Regions from separate parts of the Streptomyces sp. NPDC049887 genome, predicted to be linked through region 2. Evidence: riboswitches for the same ligand, from Rfam matches in the RefSeq annotation. Region 2 holds a riboswitch; the other holds the start of a gene.

Region 1 (11,889 bases), on a different contig from region 2:
CATGCCGGTGACCACCGGCAAGCCGGGCTTCTCGACGCGCAACGGCGTCAAGGTCGTGCTCGGCAAGGAGTACTTCGTCCGCATGCGCGGTACCAGCATCGGCATCCCGGTCGGCAGCGCGGAGTCGTACGACCTGCCCGTCTACTACGCGACGAGGGTGACCTGGAGCGGCGAGTACGTCCACGCCGCGCCCTGGTCCGTCGGCTCCCAGGGGTACGCGAACGTCAGCCACGGCTGCACCGGCATGTCCACGGGCAATGCGGCCTGGTTCTTCAAGACCGTCCGCGAGGGTGACATCGTCAAGGTCGTCAACAGCCTGGGCGCCCCGATGGACCCGTTCGGGAACGGCTTCGGCGACTGGAACCTCGAATGGGACGAGTGGCGCTCCGGCAGCGCGCTGCTGGCGGGAACCCGGGAGGGCGGCAGCGCGGCCGACGAGGCACGGCTGCGCCCCAGGGTCTGAGGCGGTACCGGAGACGGGCCCCGCGGCGTCAGGCCGCGGCCTGACGCCCGCGCAGCAGTCCCGCCAGGGCGCCGGCGAACTCCACCGGCTCGACGGGCAGCGTCACCGCCGCGTCCGCACGGCTCCAGGTGGCCAGCCAGGCGTCCTGCGGGCGCCCCATCAGCACCAGGACCGGCGGGCAGCGGAAGATCTCGTCCTTGATCTGCCGGCAGACGCCCATCCCGCCCGCGGGCACCGCCTCGCCGTCGAGCACGCACACGTCGATCCCGCCCCTGTCCAGCTCCTTGAGGACCGCGGGCAGGGTCGCGCACTCGATGAACTCGACCGCGGGAACGTCGGCGGCCGGGCGGCGGCCCGTGGCGAGCCGCACCTGTTCGCGGGTGCCGGCGTTGTCGCTGTACACCAGCACCGTGGCGGTCGACTGCATTGTTCCTCCGGGTTCGTCGGGGAGAACTGGGCTGCACCGATGCGCCGGATGCTACTCCTCACCGGGCCCGTTCAGCACCGCCCGTACCGGCTCAATGACTGCTTTTGATGGGCCGTTCGGGCTGGACACGGCTCACTGACACACCGAACGGCACCCCCCGGAGTGAGGGCTGGATAAGCGACCGACATAATGTCGGTCGTGGCGACAGCAACGACAGTAGAAACCGGGCACGCGCACCCGTCGGTCAATCGGCCGAACCTCACCAGCGTCGGAACCATCATCTGGTTGAGTTCCGAGCTGATGTTCTTCGCGGCCCTCTTCGCGATGTACTTCACCCTGCGATCGGTGACGGGGGCCGAGTACTGGGCAGAACGGGCTTCGACCCTGAACTTCCCGTTCTCGGCGACCAACACCACGATCCTGGTGCTCTCCTCCCTCACCTGCCAGCTCGGCGTCTTCGCCGCCGAGCGCGGTGACGTGAAGAAGCTCCGCACCTGGTTCGTGATCACGTTCGTGATGGGTGCGATCTTCATCGGCGGCCAGGTGTTCGAGTACACCGAGCTGGTCAAGCACGAGGGCCTCTCGCTCTCGTCGGACCCGTACGGCTCGGTCTTCTACCTGACCACCGGCTTCCACGGCCTGCACGTGACGGGCGGTCTCATCGCCTTCCTGCTCGTTCTCGGCAGGACGTACGCGGCCCGGAGGTTCACCCACGAGCAGGCAACCGCCGCCATCGTCGTGTCCTACTACTGGCACTTCGTCGATGTCGTCTGGATCGGCCTCTTCGCCACGATCTACATGATCAAGTAGCCGGGCTCCGTACCCGCACACATTCCAGAAGCATCGACGCAGAAGATCCTGACACCGGGGTAATCCGTGAAAAAGCTCTCCGCACGACGACGCCATCCGCTGGCGGCGGTCGTCGTCCTACTCCTCGCGCTGGCGGCCACCGGGGGGCTGTACGCCGCGTTCGCGCCCGCGGACAGGGCGCAGGCCGATGAAACCGCCCAGTCCCTCGCCATCGAGGAGGGCAAGAAGCTCTACACCGTCGGCTGCGCCAGCTGCCACGGAACCGGCGGTCAGGGCACCTCCGACGGGCCGTCCCTGATCGGCGTGGGTTCTGCCGCCGTGGACTTCCAGGTCAGCACCGGCCGTATGCCCGCCCAGCAGCCGGGCGCCCAGGTGCCGAAGAAGCCGAACATCTACTCGCAGGCCGAGATCGACCAGCTCGCGGCGTACATCGCCTCCCTGGGCCCGGGTCCGGTCACGCCGACCGAGAAGCAGTACAACCCCGAAGGTGCGAACATCGCCCGAGGCGGCGACCTGTTCCGCACCAACTGCGCCCAGTGCCACAACTTCACGGGTGAGGGCGGTGCGCTGACGCACGGCAAGTACGCCCCGAACCTCGAGGGCGTGAGCCCGAAGCACATCTACGAGGCCATGCAGACCGGCCCGCAGAACATGCCGTCCTTCCCCGACACGACGATGCCGGAGCAGGAGAAGCGCGACATCATCGCGTACATCCAGACGGTGAACAGCGGCGAATCGGAGACCCCGGGCGGACTGAGCCTCGGTGGGCTCGGACCCGTCAGTGAGGGACTGTTCGCATGGGTGTTCGGTCTGGGTGCGCTGATCGCCACCGCCATCTGGGTCGCGGCCCACACCGCTAAGGCCAAGAAGTCATGAGTAGCCAAGACATTCCCGAAGAGACCCTGCCCTCCGAGCAGGAGCACGCGCACGGCGCCGTGGCGACGAAGGACCCCTTCGCCGACCCGGGCCTCCCGGCCCACCGGCCGCGCATCCAGGACATCGACGAGCGGGCCGCCAAGCGGTCCGAGCGCACGGTCGCCCTGCTGTTCACCGTGTCGATGCTCGCGACGATCGCGTTCATCGCGTCGTACGTGATCTTCCCGGTCGACAAGATCGTCTACATCTGGCCGTTCGGTCACGTCAGTGCGCTGAACTTCTCGCTGGGCGTGACGCTCGGTGTCGCCCTGTTCTGCATCGGCGCGGGCGCGGTCCACTGGGCCCGCACCCTGATGTCCGACCAGGAGCTGGTGGACGAGCGTCACCCGATCGAGGCCCCGCCGGAGGTCAAGGCCAAGGTCCTGGCCGACTTCGCCGCGGGTGCGGAGGAGTCCGGCTTCGGCCGGCGCAAGCTGATCCGCAGCACCCTCTTCGGCGCGCTGGCCATGGTGCCGCTGTCCGGTGTGGTGCTGCTGCGCGACCTCGGTCCGCTGCCGGAGGACAAGCTCCGCCACACGCTGTGGGCCAAGGGCAAGCAGCTCATCAACATGAACACGCACGAGCCGCTGCGTCCGGAGGACGTGGCCGTGGGTTCGCTGACCTTCGCCATGCCCGAGGGTCTGACCGAGCACGACCACAGCTTCCAGACCGAGATCGCCAAGGCCGCCCTGATGATCGTCCGGATCCAGCCGGAGGACATCAAGGACAAGCGCGAGCTCGAGTGGTCCCACGAGGGCATCGTCGCGTTCTCGAAGATCTGCACCCACGTGGGCTGCCCGATCTCCCTGTACGAGCAGCAGACGCACCACGTGCTCTGCCCGTGCCACCAGTCCACCTTCGACCTCTCCGACGGCGCCCGCGTCATCTTCGGCCCGGCCGGTCACGCCCTTCCGCAGCTGCGGATCGGTGTGAATGACGAAGGCTTCCTCGAAGCGCTCAGCGACTTCGACGAGCCCGTCGGTCCTGCCTTCTGGGAGCGCGGATGAGCACTGCAACGGACAAGAGGAAGGCTCCGGCCGGCGAGCGCGTCGCCGACTGGGCCGACGGCCGGCTGGGGATCTACTCCCTCGCCAAGGCCAACATGCGCAAGATCTTCCCGGACCACTGGTCCTTCATGCTGGGTGAGGTCGCGCTCTACAGCTTCATCATCATCATCCTCACGGGTGTGTACCTGACGCTGTTCTTCCACCCGTCGATGAACGAGGTGGAGTACCACGGCAGTTACGTCCCGATGCAGGGCGTGCTGATGTCGGAGGCGTACGCCTCGACCCTGGACATCAGCTTCGACGTCCGCGGCGGTCTGCTGATCCGGCAGATCCACCACTGGGCGGCGCTGATCTTCCTCGCGGCCATGATGGTCCACATGATGCGCGTCTTCTTCACGGGCGCGTTCCGCAAGCCGCGCGAGATCAACTGGCTGTTCGGCTTCCTGCTGTTCGTCCTGGGCATGTTCACCGGTTTCACCGGTTACTCGCTCCCGGACGACCTGCTCTCCGGCACCGGTGTCCGCTTCATGCAGGGCGCGATCCTGTCCGTGCCGATCGTCGGCACGTACCTCTCGATGTTCCTGTTCGGCGGGGAGTTCCCCGGCGGCGACATCGTGGCCCGGTTCTACTCGATCCACATCCTGCTGCTGCCGGGCATCATGCTCGGCCTGCTGGTGGCGCACCTGATCCTGGTCTTCTACCACAAGCACACGCAGTTCGCGGGTCCCGGCCGGACGAACAACAACGTGGTCGGCATGCCGCTGCTGCCGATCTACATGGCCAAGGCCGGCGGCTTCTTCTTCCTGGTCTTCGGCGTCATCTCGGTCATCTCGGCGATCGCCACGATCAACCCGATCTGGGCGCTCGGCCCGTACCGGCCGGACCTGGTGTCCACGGGCGCCCAGCCCGACTGGTACATGGGCTTCTCCGAGGGCCTGATCCGCGTGATGCCCGGCTGGGAGATCAACCTCTGGGGCCACACCCTGGTCCTGGGCGTCTTCATCCCGCTGGTGATCTTCCCGCTGGTGCTGGTGAGCATCGCGGTCTACCCGTTCATCGAGTCCTGGGTCACCGGGGACAAGCGCGAGCACCACATCCTGGACCGCCCGCGCAACGCCCCGACCCGTACCGCCTTCGGCGTGGCCTGGCTGACCTGGTACTTCGTGCTGCTGATCGGTGGTGGGAACGACCTCTGGGCGACCCACTTCCATCTGTCGATCAACTCGATCACCTGGTTCGTCCGGATCTTCTTCTTCGTCGGACCGGTTCTGGCCTTCATCATCACCAAGCGGATCTGCATGGGTCTGCAGCGGCGCGACAAGGACAAGGTGCTGCACGGACGCGAGTCCGGCATCATCAAGCGCCTGCCGCACGGTGAGTTCGTCGAGGTCCACGAGCCGCTGACGCAGGAGGCCCTGCACACGCTCACCGCCCACCAGCAGTACACGCCGGTCGAGATCGGCCCGACGGTGGACGAGAACGGCGTGGAGCGGAAGGTCCCGCGCACCGAGAAGCTCCGGGCACGGCTCAGCAAGGCGTACTACGGCAAGGACAACCAGGTCGCGAAGCCGACCGTCGAGGAGTACAAGGAGATCACGAGCGGCCACGGCCACCACTGATCCCCTTCGCTGACCGCGACTGTCGCCACGGCCGGGAACCTCCCGGCGACAGCCAGGCGGAGAGCCCCGTCCATCCCATGGACGGGGCTCTCCGCCGTCCCCGGGGTCGATAGGGTGGGGGCATTCCCATCCGAACGGACCCAGGAGCGACCATGAGCGCTGTGACCCCCGCAGGTGGATCCACCGCGGCGGGCCTTTCCTGGCCCGAGGTGCTGGACTCCCTGCTGTACGGCCGCGACCAGAGCGCGGAAGCGACCTCCTGGGCCATGGACCGCATCCTGCGGGGCGAGGCGACCGACGCGCAGATCGCGGGCTTCGCCGTGGCTCTGCGGGCCAAGGGCGAGACCGTCGAGGAGATCTCCGGTCTCGTCCGGACGATGTACGAGCACGCCCGGACGATCGAGGTGCCCGGGGACACGGTCGACATCGTGGGCACGGGCGGTGACGGGGCCAGGACCGTCAACATCTCCACCATGTCCGCGATCGTCGTGGCCGGCACCGGCGCGAAGGTGGTCAAGCACGGCAACCGGGCCGCGTCGAGTGCGAGCGGCGCCTCGGACGTCCTGGAGAAGCTCGGCGTCAATCTGGAACTGACGCCGGAACGGGTCGCCGCGGTCGCCGAGGAGGCGGGCATCACCTTCTGCTTCGCGGTGAAGTTCCACCCGGCGCTGCGGCATGTCGCGGCGGCCCGCAGGGAGCTCGGCATCCGGACGACGTTCAACTTCCTGGGGCCGCTGACCAACCCCGCTCGGGTGAGGGCCCAGGCCACCGGCGTCGCGGACGCCCGGATGGCCCCGATCATGGCCGGTGTACTGGCCGCGCGCGGCTCCAGCGCGCTGGTCTTCCGCGGCGACGACGGTCTGGACGAGCTCACCACGACCGCGACCTCGCGGGTGTGGGCGGTCCGGGACGGTGCCGTGCACGAGGAGACCTTCGACCCCCGGGACGTGGGCGTCGAGCTGGTCCCGGTGGAGGCGCTGCGCGGCGCGGACGCCTCGTACAACGCGGATGTCGCCCGCCGGCTGCTCGCCGGGGAGACCGGGCCCGTGCGGGACGCGGTCCTGCTGAACGCGGCCGCGGCGCTGGTCGCGCTCGGCGAGGACGGGGGCGAGCTCGTGGACCGGCTCAGGGCCGGGATGGCGCGGGCCGCGGAGTCCATCGACTCGGGCGCGGCGAAGCGGGCGCTGGACCGCTGGGTGGCGGCGAGCAACGCGTGATGTGACGCGGGGCGCGGTCCGGATGGCGGACTGCGCCTTGCGTGCCGTCGGAGGTGTGGCAGGATGCCTTCCAAGGTCATGAGTGACAGCGACTACGGCCCCGGCCCGCTGTCCGGCAACCCTCCGTCCGTGGCGGGGTGCCCCGGGTGAAGACCAGGCCGTGGGCAGCGAGGTCCGCGGCAAGCGCGGACCCCGCGGACATCGGTGAATGTCGCAGCCCTGGGGTCCTGGTCCTCGAGGGAGCTGTTCTCGTGAGCAAGCGAATGCGTTAGGGCCTTCGGCCCCCTCCCCCTCCGTGCGCGCACCCTCGGTGCGGCGCGTCGAGGCAACACCCGTGTGCGGAAAGGCCGTTGTGAGCCGTCATGCCGCGGCGGGTCCTTTCGCACCCATTCGCCCCCACCTTCCGGGAGACACCGCCATGTCCGTGCGCCCGAACACCGTCGCGACCTTCACCCCTGCCGCAGCCTTCACCGCCACGTCGGCGGACGGCGCGGCCCCGGCCGGCGCCACCGTCCCTCGAACCGCCGCCGGCGACCACGACCCCTGCTGTGACGCCCCGCTGCCGGTGCTCGGCCGGGACGTCACCGTGCCGCTCGTGACCGGTGGCGAAGTCACCTACGCCGCACTCGACTACGCGGCCAGCGCCCCTGCCCTGCAGCGTGTGTGGGACGACGTCGCCGCGTACGCCCCGTACTACGGCAGCGTCCACCGCGGCGCCGGGTACCTCTCGCAGCTGTCCACCGACCTGTTCGAGGACGGCCGGGCCACGGTCCACGAGTTCCTGGACTGCCGTGACGGCGACCAGGTCGTGTTCACGCGGTCGACGACCGACTCGCTGAACCTGCTGGCCGGCGCCCTCCCCGATGGCTGTGAGGTCTTCGTCTTCGAGACCGAGCACCATGCCGCCCTGCTGCCGTGGACGAGCGCCCGCGTGACGTACCTGAACGCCCCGCGCACCCCGGCGGAGGCGGTCCGGACGCTGGAGTCGGCGCTCGCCGGCCGCGACCCCTACGGCCCCGCCCTGGTCTGCGTGACCGGTGCGTCCAACGTGACAGGTGAGCTGTGGCCCGTACGGGAACTGGCCGCCGCGGCGCACGCCCACGGCGCGCGCATCGTCCTGGACGCCGCCCAGCTCGCCCCGCACCACCGCGTCTCCGTGCGGGATCTGGACGTCGACTGGGTCGCGTTCTCCGGACACAAGCTGTACGCGCCGTTCGGCTCGGGTGTGCTCGCCGGCCGCGCGGACTGGCTGCAGGGCGCCGAGCCCTACCTCGCGGGCGGCGGTGCCTCGCGGTCGGTCTCGCGTCGCAGCGACGGGGGCGTGGACGTCGAGTGGCACACCACCGCGGCCCGCCACGAGGCCGGTTCGCCGAATGTCATCGGCGTCCACGCGATCGCCTCCGCGTGCAGGGCGCTCACGGAGGCGGGCTTCGACGCCCTCGTCGAGCGCGAGCGGCACCTCATCGCGAAGGTCCGTGCGGGTCTCGCCGAAGTGCCCGAGATCCGGGTGCTGTCGCTGTTCGGCGACGAATCCCCCCGGGTCGGCGTCATCTCCTTCGTCGTGGAGGGCTGGAACAGCTCGCACTTCGCCGCCGCGCTGTCCGCCGAGTACGGCATCGGCGTGCGCGACGGACTGTTCTGCGCCCACCCGCTGGTGCGCACGCTGCTGGGCGGTGACCCGCGGGAGGCCGGCGAGTGCGGTGCCCCGGAGGCCGGGCCGGGGCGAAGCGAGGAGCGGGTCCACCCGGCCGGCGGCCGGGGGAGGTCGCTGAACGCGATCCGGGTCAGCTTCGGGGCAGGCACGCCGGACGAGCATGTGGAGCGGTTCGTTCGGGCGGTCACGGAACTGGTGCGCGACGGTGCGAAGTGGAACTACCGCACCGAGGACGGGCGCTGCGTCCCCACGGTGTGAGCGGTGTGAGCGGCGCGGGCCGCACGGGGCGGTGGCGGGGCGTCTCCCGCATCGGCGTCCGTCGGCCCGACCGCTCCGCCTGTGACCGGGCCGGGTGCGCGGCGTCGGGCACCGCGGGCCGGGCCCGCCCGGTCCGGCAGGCACCGGCCGACCCGGTGGCCGCGATGCCGGGAGCGCGAACGCGCCCGACGGCCACCGCCCGGCACTAGGCGTCGAGCCCGATCGCGAACGCCGCCTCCAGGTCGTGCTGGGAGTACGTACGGAACGCGACATGGGTGTCGGTGGCCTCGACACCCGGGATCTTGCTGATCCGGCCCGGGATCACATCGGCCAGGTCGTCGTGTTTCGCGACCCGGACCATGGCGATCAGGTCGTGGGTGCCGGTGACCGAGAAGACCTCGCTGACACTGTCCAGGGAGGCGATCGACTCGGCGATCTCGGGGATGCGGTCCACGCTGGTCTTGATGAGCACGATCGCGGTGATCACGGCTGTCCTTCTCCCTCGGTGGCCGCTGCTGGGGGTTTCACTCTAGCGGCCTGCCGGAAGCGGCCCCACGCGTAGAGGAACCCGATACCGAACCCCACCAGATGTGCCAGATACGCCACCCCGGGACCGGTGGACGAGCTCTGGGCCTCCGCCAGCCACTGCAGGACGAACCAGAAGACCAGCACGATCCAGGCGGGGAAGCGCAGCGGCAGGAAGAAGAGGAAGGGATAGAGGCTTGTCACCCGCCTCCTCGGGAAGAGGCAGAGAAAGGCGCCCAGCACGCCCGAGATGGCTCCGGACGCACCGACGAGCGTGTGGTCCGACTCCGCGTTGGCCGCCGCGTAGGCGAGGAGCGCCAGATAGCCGCACCCCAGGTAGAAGAGAGCGAACTCCACGTGCCCCATGCGCTCCTCGACCATGGCGCCGAAGACGTGGAGGAAGAGCATGTTGCCCAGCAGATGGAGCCAGCTGCCGTGCACGAAGAGCGCGGTCAGCGGGGTGAGCAGGGCCCTCGGGGAGCCGTGCAGCAGTTCGCTCGGGATCACGCCCCAGCGTTCGAAGTGGACGGCCTGGGCGGTGAGCAGGGTGTCCCCGGTGCCGTACGACGGGCTGAGTCCGGAGACCGGACCGACGGCGAACAGGAGGCAGCACATGCCGATCGCTCCGTAGGTCACCACCGGGCCGGTCGTCATGCCCCGTACCGCCGTCCACCGATCGATCATGTCCAGAGCATGGCGTACCGGGACCGATGCGGGCAGACCGCCTCGCCGTGTCACGGCGGACCCGTGAGGTCGTAGGGTTACGGGCAGTAGGCACGAGGAGACGAGGACGGCCGATGACGACGGTACCCATGCCGACGGAGACCACCCGGTGGCGCTGCACCCTGTGCGGCAATCTCACCCGCTTCGACGTGACCCGGTCCTCCAAGGTCGTCGAGTACGTCCATCTGGATCTGGCGGGGGAGCCCAAGGTGGAGGAGCGCGAGGTGGTGAGTGAGACCATCGAGTCGGTCCGCTGCCGCTGGTGCAACGCCGTGGACCAGATCGAACTGGTGGACAGGCCGGGCAGCGGCTCCTGAGGGAGCCGTGCGACCCGCGGGAAGACAGTGGGGTGACGGATCGTGGAGCAGCCCGAGAGCGGCGCCGGGCCGGCCGGTGCCGGCGACGCCGCCGAGGCGCTCGACCGCCCGCTGCCGGAAGGCGTGCGGCGACGGGTCGTCGCACTGGTCTCGGACGCCTTCGGCGGGCTGACCGTCACCGAACTCCCCGCCCAGTTGCGGCAGTACGCCCGTTTCACCCCGACCCGCCGGGCGAAGTACGCGGGCAACGCCATGGCCGCGGCACTGGAGGGCGACCCCGTCTTCCGGCAGCGCATCGGTGAGCGGCTCCGCGATTCCCAGCCCGAGCTCACCTCCGCCCTGGAGTCCGGGACGCCGCCCGCGGCGGCCGACCCCGTCGACGTGGCGGCGGCGGCCTACGTGCTGCGACCGGCCGGCTGGGGCAAGCTGGTGGCCGCCGCCGGCGAGGAGGCCCAGCGCGTCGACGCCGAGCGCGCGGACGAGGAGAGCAGGCGCGAGCTGCAGCGGCTCCGCGAGGAACTGGACCGGCTGAAGGCGCAGCACAAGGCCGAGACCGAGCGGCTGCGCACCGAGCTGGACGCGGCACGCAAGGAGTCGGACGCGCTGCACCGCAAGCTGCGCAGCGCCCAGAGCGACGTCAAGCGCGCCGAGGCGGCCGTGCGCCGCGGCAACGCGGAGCACGAGGGGGCCAGGGCCGAGGCGCACGCCCAGGTATCCGCGGCCGAGAGCGAGGCGCGCCGGCTCAAGGCCAGGCTCGCCGAGGCGGAGGCAGCGGTCGAGGCGAGCCGCAAGGCCGCCCGCGAGGGCCGGTCGATCGAGGACATGCGGGTGCGGCTGCTGCTGGACACCGTGCTGGACGCGGCTTCCGGGCTGCGCCGTGAACTGGCCCTGCCACCCGCCTCCGTGCACCCGGCCGACACCGTCGACGCCGTGGAGCCCGGCCGCATGACCCCCAAGGACATCGCGGCGCGCGCACTGTCCGAGACCGACCCGGCGATGCTGGACCAACTGCTGGCGCTGCCCCAGGTCCACCTGCTCGTGGACGGGTACAACGTCACGAAGACCGGCTATCCGACGATGCCGCTGGAGAAGCAGCGACTGCGGCTGCTCGGCGGACTCGCGATGCTGGCCGCGCAGACCGGCGCCGAGATCACCTGCGTCTTCGACGGCGCCGAACTCGCCGCGCCCGTGCTGCTGGCGCCCCCGCGCGGGGTGCGGGTGCTGTTCTCCAAGCCCGGTGTGACCGCGGACGAGCTGATCCGTCAGCTGGTCCGGGCCGAGCCGCCGGGCCGGCCCGTGGTCGTGGTGTCCACGGACCGCGAAGTCGCCGACGGGGTGGCGAAGGCCGGGGCGAGGCCGGTCGCGTCCGCGATGTTGCTGAAGCGGCTTTCGCGCGTGTAGTGCGACTCGTAACTCCTGTGCCCTATGCCCGATTTCGCGGAACGTACCGTCAAGTCGCCGCTACTGCCAGTGGGGTGTGTGTAAAGAATGCGCTTCGTGGGCCAGATTTTTCTTATGAGGATTTGAACTGATCACAGGAAGGTCACTAGGGTCAGGCCTCGAACCTTCGCGCGGTTGATCGTCCATCCGGGATGACAGCGAAGGAACCGCCGATTTCGCGCAGTTCACCCCTTTTCGCGGGGGAGTCGAGTGTGCGCGGAGCCGGGGCTCCGACCCCCACGGCCCGGCAGGCGGCTCGAGGAAGAAGGAGCTCGCCTTCGTGGCGTCCCACCGTCGTCCCAAGCAGCCGAGCCGCACCCGTGTGACCGTGCTCACCGCGACCGCCGCCGCGGCCGTCGCCCTCACCTCCCAGGCCGCCCAGGCCGCCCCGGCCAAGCCGAGCAAGGACGAGGTCAAGGCCAAGGTCGACGCCCTCTACCACGAGGCGGAGAAGGCCACCGAGGACCACAGCCTGGCCAAGGAGCAGCAGACCAAGCTCCAGAAGGAGATCGAC
Region 2 (11,889 bases):
GGAGGCGGAGGTAGTCCTCGCTCCACAGATGGGCGTGCACATCCGTCCGCACTCCTTCAGCTTCCCGCCGCCCCTGGCCCGCCGCCACCGGACGGGCGTCGGGACCGGGCGAACCGCCGTCCGGACGGGAAGGGGACCAGGTCGGGGGCGGCCCCGTGTCGCGCTGCCGGAGGGCCCGCCCCGCCACTGAACGGGCGATTCCATTTCCTGTTCCGCAATCGACATCACTGGTCAGAATCGGACTTTCCGGGTATGCCGTAATGCGTTGCGGTGAGATGTCCGGATACCGCTGCCGCGGTCACGGCTATGGGCAGAATCCGTCCGGGAGGCAACATGGAAGGCATCACCACGGCGGTCGCATCGGAGTCCGATCTAGACACCGGTGCCGCCGGAAGCTGTCATTGCCGGACGATCCCGCGCCCGGGGGCTCGCGCGGGTACCGCGGAGGAACGCTTCCGGGGACTGCTGGAGGCAGCGCCGGACGCCATGGTCATCGTCGACGACGGCGGAACCATCCGCCTCGTCAACGCCCAGACCGAAGCCCTCTTCGGCTACCGACGCGACGAACTCCTCGGCCGACCCGTCGAAATCCTCGTCCCCGACCGCTTCCGCAACCACCACGCCGCACACCGCAACGGATACACCCACAACCGCCAGGTCCGCCCCATGGGCGCCGGACTCGAACTCCACGGCCTCCGCAAGGACGGCACCGAGTTCCCCGTCGAGATCAGCCTCAGCCCCCTCGAAACCACCGACGGACTCCTCGTCTCCGCCGCCGTACGCGACGTCAGCGAACGAAAAGCCGCCGAGGAACGCTTCCGGGGGCTGCTGGAGGCAGCGCCGGACGCCATGGTCATCGTCGACGACGGCGGAACCATCCGCCTCGTCAACGCCCAGACCGAAGCCCTCTTCGGCTACCGACGCGACGAACTCCTCGGCCGACCCGTCGAAATCCTCGTCCCCGACCGCTTCCGCAACCACCACGCCGCACACCGCAACGGATACACCCACAACCGCCAGGTCCGCCCCATGGGCGCCGGACTCGAACTCCACGGCCTCCGCAAGGACGGCACCGAGTTCCCCGTCGAGATCAGCCTCAGCCCCCTCGAAACCACCGACGGACTCCTCGTCTCCGCCGCCGTACGCGACGTCAGCGAACGAAAAGCCGCCGAGGAACGCTTCCAGGCCCTGTACGAGCAGCAGCGGCACGTCGCGCTGACCTTGCAGCGCAGTCTGATGGGCACGCCGCCGGCCGTGCGCGGCCTGGAGACCGCGAGCCGCTATCTGCCCGCCACCCAGGGCGCGGGCGTCGGCGGCGACTGGTTCGACCTCGTACCTCTCGGTGCCGGACGGGTCGGCATCCTCATCGGTGACGTCATGGGACGCGGCCTGGAGGCGGCCGCCATCATGGGGCAACTGCGGTCCGCGGCCCACGCCCTCGCCAAGACGGGCATGCAGCCGCGGCAGTTGATGCACTCGCTCGACTCGATCGTCGCCGAGCTCGACGGTCCCGACCAGCTGGTCACCTGCTGCTACCTGATCGTGGCGCCGGACGCGGGTGAGGTGACCGTCTGCTCGGCCGGGCATCTTCCGGCCCTCGTCGCGGAGCCGGGCGGCGGCGTACGGTCCCTGGACGCGCCGGTCAGTGTGCCCCTGGGCGTCGGGGACCATCTGCACCAGCAGACGACGGTGGCGGTCGCTCCCGGGTCGAGTCTGATCCTCTTCACCGACGGTCTGATAGAGACACCGGCGGGAGACATCGAGGAGCAGCTCGACGCCCTCATCGACGCGCTCGACCTGGCGTTCGCCTCGGCACACGACCTGGAGACGGTGGTGGACCGGGTGCTGACGACGGTCCTGCCCGCCACCGAGCACCACCACGACGACGTGACGCTGCTCCTGGCCCAGCTGCCGGCGGCCCCGCTGGCCACGGCGGCGACGGAACTCCCGGCTACCCCGTCGTCGGTGTCGCGGGCCCGGGCCTTCCTCGCCAAGTCCCTGGTCGACTGGGGCTGCGCCCAGGTCGCGGACGACGCGCAGCTGCTGGTCTCCGAGGTGGTCACCAACGCGATCCAGCACGGAGCGGGGCCGGTGCGCCTGCTGATGCGGCGCAACAGCACCGAGCTCACGGTGGAGGTGAGCGATCACAGCCACCATCCGCCCCAGCCCCGGCTGGCTGCCGCCGACGACGAGTCGGGGCGGGGCCTGATCCTCGTCGAGACGCTGGCGGGCAGCTGGGGCGTCCGCCCGACGGACGACGGCAAGACGACGTGGTTCACGCTGCTCCTGGGGCCGGTGTGACGGGCCCTGCCGGGCACGCGATCGCACGCCCCGGCCTTCGCGCCGCGCCGGGGCGCAAAGGCCGAGGGCGGCACCCCCGGATCGGGGGTGCCGCCCTCGGTTCAGGACGGTCGATCGACTTGCGGTCGATCAGAAGTCCATGTCACCGCCCGGCATGCCGCCCGGAGCGGCCGCGGCGGCCTTCTCCGGCTTGTCGGCGATGACGGCCTCGGTGGTGAGGAACAGCGCGGCGATCGACGCGGCGTTCTGCAGCGCGGAACGCGTCACCTTGGCCGGGTCGATGATGCCCTCGGCGATGAGGTCGACGTACTCACCGGTCGCGGCGTTCAGGCCGTGGCCCGGGGTCAGGTTGCGCACCTTCTCCACCACGACGCCGCCCTCGAGGCCGGCGTTGACGGCGATCTGCTTCAGCGGGGCCTCCAGGGCCAGCTTCACAGCGGCGGCACCGGTGGCCTCGTCACCGTCGAGCTCGAGCTTCTCGAAGACCTGGGAGGCCTGGAGCAGGGCCACGCCACCACCGGCGACGATGCCCTCCTCGACGGCCGCCTTCGCGTTGCGGACGGCGTCCTCGATGCGGTGCTTGCGCTCCTTGAGCTCGACCTCGGTCGCGGCACCGGCCTTGATGACGGCCACGCCGCCGGCCAGCTTCGCGAGGCGCTCCTGCAGCTTCTCGCGGTCGTAGTCCGAGTCGGAGTTCTCGATCTCGGCGCGGATCTGGTTGACCCGGCCCTGGACCTGGTCGCTCTCGCCGGCACCGTCGACGATCGTGGTCTCGTGCTTGGTGATGACGACCTTGCGGGCGCGGCCCAGCAGGTCCAGGCCCGCGTTCTCGAGCTTGAGGCCGACCTCCTCGGAGATGACCGTGCCACCGGTGAGGATGGCGATGTCGCCGAGCATGGCCTTGCGGCGGTCGCCGAAGCCCGGGGCCTTGACGGCGACGGACTTGAAGGTGCCGCGGATCTTGTTGACGACCAGGGTCGACAGGGCCTCGCCCTCGACGTCCTCGGCGATGATCAGCAGCGGCTTGCCCGACTGCATGACCTTCTCCAGCAGCGGGAGGAGGTCCTTCACCGAGGAGATCTTGCCGTTGTAGATGAGGATGTACGGGTCCTCGAGGCCGGCCTCCATGCGCTCCATGTCGGTCGCGAAGTAGGCCGAGATGTAGCCCTTGTCGAAGCGCATGCCCTCGGTGAGTTCCAGCTCCAGACCGAAGGTCTGGGACTCCTCGACGGTGATGACGCCTTCCTTGCCGACCTTGTCCATCGCCTCGGCGATGAGCTCGCCGATCTGGGTGTCGGCGGCGGAGATGGAGGCGGTGGAGGCGATCTGCTCCTTGGTCTCGACCTCCTTGGCCTGGTCGAGCAGGGCACCGGAGACGGCCTCGACGGCCTTCTCGATACCGCGCTTCAGGGCCATCGGGTTGGCGCCGGCGGCCACGTTGCGCAGGCCCTCGCGGACCAGCGCCTGGGCGAGGACGGTCGCGGTGGTCGTACCGTCACCGGCGACGTCGTCCGTCTTCTTGGCGACTTCCTTGACCAGCTCGGCGCCGATCTTCTCGTACGGGTCCTCGAGCTCGATCTCCTTGGCGATGGAGACACCGTCGTTGGTGATCGTGGGGGCGCCCCACTTCTTCTCGAGGACGACGTTCCGGCCCTTGGGGCCAAGGGTGACCTTGACGGCGTCGGCGAGCTGGTTCATCCCGCGCTCGAGACCGCGCCGTGCCTCCTCGTCGAACGCGATGATCTTGGCCATGTGAAGTGGTCCTCCCGGACTGGGGTGGATTGCTCCGGACCGCGCTGGTGCCCGCGACGGACGGCCTGCACGCCTTGTGGTTCCTTGCCCCACCCGGCCTGCGGGCCTCACCGACCCGGTCCTTCGTTGTCACTCTCACTCGTAGAGTGCTAACGCCAATGATTAGCACTCGGACCCGGCGAGTGCAAGGCGCGCCCGCGACTCGGGCGTCCATCAGGACACGGCGGCCGGGTCCGGACCCGGACCCGGCCGAGGCGCGATCCGCACACCTCGCAGGTGGCGACCCCGCACCCGGCGGCGAGCGGTCGGGCCACGGCCCGGAACCGCGACCCGGGCACGGGGGCGAGCGGGCGGGTCGCGACGGAAGGCGGTCCGGACACGGCCGCGGCGGAACAGGCCCAGGACACGGCGGAGGGTCCGCGCCCCTGGCACGGACCCTCCGTCACGTTGCTGCAGTCAGTCGGCGCTCAGCCGGCTACGCGGACCATGTCCGCCTGCGGCCCCTTCTGGCCCTGCGAGATCTCGAACTCGACTCGCTGACCCTCCTCCAGGGTGCGGTACCCGTCCATCTGGATCGCGCTGTAGTGGACGAAAACATCCGCACCACCGTCGACCGCGATGAAGCCATACCCCTTCTCCGCGTTGAACCACTTGACGGTGCCCTGAGCCATGCCTAACTCCCCTATTACTGGCCCTTGCACAGGACCGCACTTCGCGGACCCGGGTCAGACCTCACCCAGCGGTGTCCCCCGGTGCCCGGAGGGGCATACGGATGACCCATGGATGTGCGCCGGAACGCGTCGACCGCGGCTGAATGTATCTGTCCAACTGCCGTCTGCAACAGGTCAATCGGACGAGAATTCCGGGCAGGACCGAAAGGACGACTCAGCAGAAATACGAGCGTTCCCGGGCAAGTCGGGCCGGACAAAGCGCACTTACTGCGCATCACGCTCAAGCACTTTGGCTGTTTCTTGTCGTGCGCGAACGCATTCTCATATGCGCCTGGCACACGCGGCGGAGGGGGCTTCCCCAACTCTATCGCGCTCAACCATGCAGAAACGCCCCCTCCGCCGAGCTTGCGGAGGGGGCACTTCTGCTGACTCTGCGTGGCGATCAGCCGCCCGCAACCGCGGGGATGATCGACACCCCGGCGCCGTCCGGCGTCGCCGTCTCCAGGCCCTGCTCGAAGCGCACGTCGTCGTCGTTGACGTACACGTTCACGAAGCGGCGCAGCTTGCCCTGGTCGTCCAGGACCCGGGCCGCGATGCCCGTGTGGTTCTTCTCCAGGTCGGCGATGACCTCGGCGAGGGTGGCGCCCTCGGCCGGGACCTCGGCCCGGCCGCCCGTGTAGGTGCGGAGGATGGTGGGGATGCGGACGTTGACGCTCATGCGAGGCCAGCCTCTCGGAAGGAGTCCAGGTTGGGGCGGATGACTGCGGACATACCCGTGGTCGGGGCCACCGCGTCGAGGGTCTTGAGGCCATCACCCGTGTTGACGACCACCGTGGTGAGGGACGGATCGATCACCCCGGCCTCGATCAGCTTCTTCGCCACACCGAGGGTCGTGCCGCCCGCGGTCTCGGTGAAGATGCCCTCGGTACGGGCCAGCAGCTTGATCGCGTCCACGATCTCCTCGTCGGTGACGTCCTCCACGGCACCGCCGGTGCGCCGGCAGATGTCGAGCACGTACGGGCCGTCCGCCGGGTTGCCGATCGCCAGGGACTTGGCGATGGTGTCCGGCTTCTGCGGCCTGACGACGTCGTGGCCGGCCTTGAACGCCACGGACACCGGGGAGCAGCCCTCGGCCTGGGCGCCGAAGATCTTGTAGGGCCGGTCCTCGACCAGTCCCAGCTTGATCAGCTCCTGGAGCCCCTTGTCGATCTTGGTGAGCTGGGAGCCGGAGGCGATCGGGATGACGATCTGGTCCGGCAACCGCCAGCCGAGCTGCTCGCAGATCTCGTACGCCAGCGTCTTGGAGCCCTCGGCGTAGTACGGGCGGAGGTTGACGTTCACGAAGCCCCAGCCCTCGCCGGCCGGGTCGCCGATGAGCTCGGAGCAGAAGCGGTTGACGTCGTCGTAGTTGCCCTCGATGCCGACCAGCTCTCCGCCGTAGACGGCGGCCATGACCACCTTGCCCTGCTCCAGGTCGTGCGGGATGAACACGCAGGAGCGGAAGCCGGCGCGCGCGGCCGCGGCGCCCACGGCACCGGCAAGGTTGCCGGTGGAGGAGCAGGAGAGGGTCGTGAAGCCGAAGGCCCGGGCGGCCTCGATCGCCTGGGCGACGACCCGGTCCTTGAAGGAGTGGGTCGGGTTGCCGGAGTCGTCCTTCACCCAGAGGCCGCCGGTGACGCCCAGCTCACGGGCGAGGTTGTCGGCCTGGACGAGCTTGGTGAAGCCAGGGTTCAGGTTCGGCTTGCTCGCCACGTCGGCGGGCACGGGCAGCAGCGGCGCATAGCGCCAGATGTTCTCCGGACCGCTCTCGATCCGCTTGCGCAGTTCCTCTGCATCGCCGCTCGGCAGGTCGTACGCGACTTCGAGCGGCCCGAAACAGACTTCGCAGGCGAAGATCGGACCGAGGGCGAAGCGCTCGCCGCACTCGCGGCAGGAGAGCCCGGAGGCGGGGCCCAGATCGACGGTGTCGGCAGAATCGGTGGTGGCAACAGTCTGCACAGCCATGGAGGCGAGGCCCTTTCTCCTCATCTTCCCCGCGGTGCGTTTCACCGCGAGACGGAATTGGCACCTTCCCTAGCCGTGAGCCTCGGCCGCGATGCGCGACGAGATCGGCTGGAGGGTTGCCGGGGCTTCAACGGGCCGTGTCCCTCTGCCCCTCTGGATGAGCGGTATTCGATTGTCCCGGCGCGACCCCGACATGCATCGGCGGTCCGCGTTGTTCAAGACTGTAACCGAACCCTCGGACGCTTGAGACGGTCGTCCGATCCGCGAGATGGAGATCACGTGCTGGAAGAGGTGGAGCGCTGGCTGGCCCGGCGGTCCTGGTCGGTGACCGACCGCCCGCTGGACCGGCTGCTGTCCGCCAAGCAGGACACCACGGTCAGCGTGGTGCTCCCCGCGCTGAACGAGGAGGCGACGGTCGGGGAGATCGTCGCCGCGATCCGGCGCGACCTGATGACCGACGCGGTGCCGCTCGTGGACGAGCTGGTCGTGGTCGACTCGGGGTCGACGGACCGCACCGCCGAGGTCGCCGCACGCGCCGGCGCCCGGGTGGTGCACCGGGACGCGATACTCCCGCGTGTCCCGGCCGTGCCCGGCAAGGGCGAGGTGCTGTGGCGATCCCTCCTGGCGACCGGTGGCGACGTCGTCTGCTTCGTGGACGCCGACCTGAAGGAGTTCTCGACGGACTTCGTGTCCGGGACCGTCGGACCGCTGCTGACCGACCCCGAGGTGCAGTTCGTCAAGGCGATGTACGACCGGCCGCTCGGGGACGCGCCCGGCCAGGGCGGGAGGGTGACCGAGCTGGTGGCCCGGCCGCTGCTCAATCTGCACTGGCCGCAGCTCGCGGGATTCGTCCAGCCGCTCGGCGGGGAGTACGCGGCGCGGCGCTCGCTGCTGGAGCGGCTGCCGTTCCCGGTCGGCTACGGGGTGGAGCTGGGCCTGCTGGTGGACGCGCTGCACACGGTGGGCCTGGACGCGCTGGCACAGGTGGACGTGGGTGTACGGCTGCACAGCCACCAGGACGGGCAGGCGCTGGGCCGGATGGCGGCGGCGATCTACCGCACGGCCCAGCTGCGCCTCTCGCGAGGGCATCTGGTCCGCCCGGCGCTGACGCAGTTCGAGCGCGGCGAGGGCGGGTTCGTCCCGCGGACGCACGCGGTGGACACGGAGGAGCGTCCGCCGATGGCGGACATCCCCGAGTACGCGAGCCGGGCGGGACGGCGCAACACGGGCGCGGCGTAACACGGCCCAGCCGGGATGATTGTCTACATTTCGGACTTATGGGCAATGGGAGTTCACAGGGTGCTCGGGTCCTCCGTCCTGTTCGGGCCGTGCCCGGCCAGGAACCGACGAGGGACCGCGGGCGCAGCAGAGGCGATCGGTCCCGGTTCCTCGGGGCCCTGACGGTCGCCGCGGGTGCCGCAGCCGTCACCACGGGCTTCGTACCGGCGGCTGCCGCCCTGTCGGCGCCGGCACCCGATCTGGAGATCACCAAGACGGCATCGGCGAAGAGGGTCGCCCTCGGGGACACCCTCACGTTCACCATCAGGGCGACGAACAACGGCGAGCGGGACCTCCCCGACGTGCGCTTCACCGACGATCTCGGCGGCACCCTCGACGACGCCGTCTACGACCGCAACGCCCGCACCACCCTCGGCCGGGTCGCGTACGCCGAGCCCGTGCTCTCGTACTCCGGTGCCATCCCGGCCGGGGGGACGGCGACCGTCACCTACTCGGTCACCGTGGGCGGCGAGGACGGCGGCGACGGCGGCGACGGCCGGCTCGGCGGGAGCCTGGAGGTCCAGTCCCCGCGGTCCAACTGCGCCACCGGCAGCAAGGACGCCCGGTGCACGGCGGCGCCCGTGGCCGAGGAGGTCGGGGAGCTCGGGGCGCCCCGGACCGACTTCGGCGACGAGGAGAGTCACGACCACAGCCTCGAACAGGGCCACGAGGACGGTCCGGACGAGGAGGGCGCCGAGGGCGGCGCCCAGGGCGTGCCGCCGGCCCCCGGTGGCCCCGGCAGTGCGGCGGGCGCCGGGCACGCCGGTGCCCCGGCCCACCGCAGCGGGTCCGTCGGCCAGATCGCGGCGGCCGGCCACGACAGCGAGCGGCTCTGGCTGCTCGGCGGAGTGGCCCTGGCCCTCTCGGCAGCCGGCGCCATCGCGCTCGCGGCCACGCGGGACCGGGGGAACCATTGATCACATGAGCCCGACCGGTCCGGTGCCGTCGTCGGGGGACGGCACGCGACCGGGCCGGGCCTGGCGTCGGCACGCGACCGGACGGGTCGACGGTCCGGGGCGGCGCGGGGCGGTCCGAAGCCGTCGTCCGGGCGGACACGGGTTGGGCCCGCCCCGGCGGTCCCCGGCCGGACCGGCGGGTCCGGGCCGGCGGAGCGACCGGGCGGCAGGTGTCCCGGGCCGGTCCCCCGGGTCGGCGCGCGGCCGGTCGACGGCTGCGCGCCAACGGTCGTGGGCAGGTCTCCGACGATCTCCGACGGTCTCCGGCCACGGAGTCCGCCGTACGTTTGAGCGGTTCCAGGAAGGGCTAGGTTTCGCGACATGGTCTCTGAGCACGAGCACGCCGCACGAGTTCTCGTCGCCTCCAACCGGGGCCCCGTCACGTACGCCTTCCGGGAGGACGGCACGCTCGACGCGCGGCGCGGCGGGGGCGGACTGGTGTCCGGGCTGTCGGCCATCGGCCCCGAGGCGGACGCCCTGTGGGTGTGCTCCGCACTCGGCGACGGGGACCGCGAGGCGGTGCGGCGCGGGATCGGCGAACCGGGCGTCCGGATGCTGGACATCGACGCCGCCGTGCACGCCGACGCGTACAACGGCATCGCGAACTCGGTCCTGTGGTTCGTCCACCACATGCTGTACCAGACACCGCTGGAGCCCGTCTTCGACGCCGAGTTCCGGCGCCAGTGGGTGGCGTACGAGGCGTACAACCAGGCCTTCGCGCAGGCCCTGGCCGAGTCGGCCGGCCCGGACGCGGCCGTCCTGGTGCAGGACTACCACCTCGCACTGGTACCGGGCATGCTCCGGGACCTGCGGCCCGATCTGCGCATCGGCCACTTCTCGCACACTCCGTGGGCCCCGCCGGAGTACTTCCGCATGCTCCCGGACGACATCGCCGAGCAGTTGCTCCTCGGGATGCTCGGGGCGAACCGGCTGGGCTTCCTGACCCAGCGGTGGCTCGGCGCCTTCCAGGACTGCTGCCGCCGGGTCCTGTCCGACCACGACGTGGACCCGCACTGGCCGAAGGACGGGCCGCCCAGCCTCGAGTACCGGCTGCGGGGGCACCGTCGGCGGCGGGCAGAGCTGGGGGTGCACGGACTGGGAGCCGATGCGGACTTCCTGCGGGAACGGTCGCGCAAGGCGGACGTGGACGAGCGCATGGCCGCGCTGCGCGAGCAGATCGGCGGCGACGAGCGCGGACCGGACCGCCGGAGGACGATCGTGCGCGTGGACCGGACGGAGCTGTCCAAGAACATCGTGCGCGGACTGCTCGCGTACCGCACCCTGCTGGACGAGCACCCGGAATGGCGCGAGCGGGTCGTGCACATCGCCTTCGCCTACCCCTCGCGCCAGGACCTGGCCGTGTACCGCGACTACACGGCCGAGGTCTCCCGGGTCGCGGAGGAGATCAACGCCCGGTACGGGACGCCCGGCTGGACCCCGGTGCTCCTGCACGTCAAGGACGACTTCGCCCGCTCGCTGGCGGCGTACCGGATGGCGGACGTCGCCCTCGTGAACCCCATCCGGGACGGGATGAACCTCGTCGCCAAGGAGATCCCCGTCGTCTCGGAGGCGGGCTGCGCGCTGGTGCTGTCGCGCGAGGCGGGCGCGTACGCGGAACTCGGCGACGACGCGCTGGTGGTGAACCCGTACGACGTGACGGGCACGGCCGACGCGCTCCACCGGGCGCTGTCCATGCCGGACGCCGAGCGCGCGGAGCGCAGCAAGCGCCTGGCCGCCGCGGCGACCGCGCTGCCGCCGCAGCAGTGGTTCCTGGACCAGCTGCACGCGCTGCAGGCGCTGGACGAGGGCGTCTCGGGGGCGGGCTGACACGGGGCGGGTGCTCCCGGCGCTCCCCTGCGCGCACCCGCCCATGGCCGTACCGGCTCAGCCCCCGCCCATCCGTGTGCCGGGACCCACCCCAGCCGTACGAGCGCGACCGGGCCCGAGCCGGGCTCCGCCCCGCACGGACGGTGGCCGGTGCCGCGCCAGGCAGGCCGGCCCGTACCGACCCCGGCGGACGGGGCACCCGGGTCGATCCTCAGCCGTGGGGGCCGATGCGGTCCGCCAGGGCGGCGAGGAATCCGACGACGGCGGCGGGACCGGGCAGCGGAAGGTCGGCGCGCTCGGCGAGCTCGGGGACCTCGCCGCCGCTGCAGAGCAGCAGTCCGGGCACCCCGTCGGAGCGGAGCTTCTCCACGGCGGCGAAGGCGGCCAGGTCACCGAGGTCGTCGCCGGCGTAGACGACCGCGGCGGCGTTCACCTCGCGGACGTACTCGGCGAGCGCGATGCCCTTGTCGACGCCCGGCGGGCGCACTTCGAGGACGAGGCGGCCCGGTTCGACGATCAGTCCGTGACGCGCGGCGAGATCGGCGATCGGCTCGCGCAGCGCCTCGAACGCGGCCTGCGGGTCGTCGGCGCGACGGGTGTGCACGGCGACCGCGCGGCCCTTCTCCTCGATCCAGGTGCCCTGCCACACCCCCATCGAGTCGAGGAGGCCCGGCAGCTCGGCCCGTACCGCGGCGACGCCCGGGTGCTCGGGCTGGGCGTGGACGGTGCCGCTGACGGCGTCCCACCGCTCGGCACCGTAGTGGCCCAGGACGACGAGGTGTTCCAGACCCTCGACGCCGGCGAACCCGCCGTACCGGACGGCGACTCCGGCCGGCCGGCCGGTCACCACGACGACCGACTTCACCAGCGGCGCGAGTCGTGCCAGCGCGGGCACCGTCGAGGGATGCGCCCTCGCCTGCTCGGGGTCCGGGACGATCTCCGCCAGCGTCCCGTCGAAGTCCAGTGCGACCACGCTCTCCGAGGGCCTTTCGAGGACCGCGGCGAGCCCCTCACGGCCGGCGGCGGTGGTCGGTTCCGGCAGTGCGTTGGAGTAGCTGCCCATGGTCCGACCCTATCGACGCGGCCCGTGCTCAGCTACG

The links. Region 2 has a riboswitch for S-adenosylmethionine ahead of thrC (threonine synthase). Riboswitches for the same ligand answer to the same signal wherever they lie in the genome.
Region 1: linked by a shared signal. The riboswitch ahead of AB0J10_RS29595 (aminotransferase class V-fold PLP-dependent enzyme) and the one ahead of thrC (threonine synthase) in region 2 are both predicted to bind S-adenosylmethionine.

Annotation. Positions count from the first base shown of each region.
Region 1 is NZ_JBFAMM010000033.1:29,985-41,873, reverse strand. It holds gene AB0J10_RS29630 (Ig-like domain-containing protein) at 1-463, shown strand, start outside; gene AB0J10_RS29625 (hypothetical protein) at 492-890, opposite strand; gene AB0J10_RS29620 (heme-copper oxidase subunit III) at 1,080-1,700, shown strand; gene AB0J10_RS29615 (c-type cytochrome) at 1,767-2,576, shown strand; gene AB0J10_RS29610 (Rieske 2Fe-2S domain-containing protein) at 2,573-3,622, shown strand; gene AB0J10_RS29605 (ubiquinol-cytochrome c reductase cytochrome b subunit) at 3,619-5,241, shown strand; gene trpD (anthranilate phosphoribosyltransferase) at 5,394-6,458, shown strand; SAM riboswitch class IV at 6,533-6,650, shown strand; gene AB0J10_RS29595 (aminotransferase class V-fold PLP-dependent enzyme) at 6,877-8,370, shown strand; gene AB0J10_RS29590 (Lrp/AsnC ligand binding domain-containing protein) at 8,576-8,857, opposite strand; gene AB0J10_RS29585 (rhomboid family intramembrane serine protease) at 8,854-9,579, opposite strand; gene AB0J10_RS29580 (hypothetical protein) at 9,693-9,935, shown strand; gene AB0J10_RS29575 (NYN domain-containing protein) at 9,978-11,336, shown strand; gene AB0J10_RS29570 (NlpC/P60 family protein) at 11,656-11,889, shown strand, end outside.
Region 2 is NZ_JBFAMM010000020.1:31,019-42,907, forward strand. It holds gene AB0J10_RS23100 (amidohydrolase family protein) at 1-40, opposite strand, end outside; gene AB0J10_RS23105 (PAS domain S-box protein) at 334-2,301, shown strand; gene groL (chaperonin GroEL) at 2,431-4,053, opposite strand; gene AB0J10_RS23115 (cold-shock protein) at 4,521-4,724, opposite strand; gene AB0J10_RS23120 (MoaD/ThiS family protein) at 5,167-5,442, opposite strand; gene thrC (threonine synthase) at 5,439-6,728, opposite strand; SAM riboswitch class I at 6,746-6,892, opposite strand; gene AB0J10_RS23130 (glucosyl-3-phosphoglycerate synthase) at 7,008-7,967, shown strand; gene AB0J10_RS23135 (DUF11 domain-containing protein) at 8,057-8,923, shown strand; gene AB0J10_RS23140 (trehalose-6-phosphate synthase) at 9,284-10,789, shown strand; gene otsB (trehalose-phosphatase) at 11,001-11,852, opposite strand.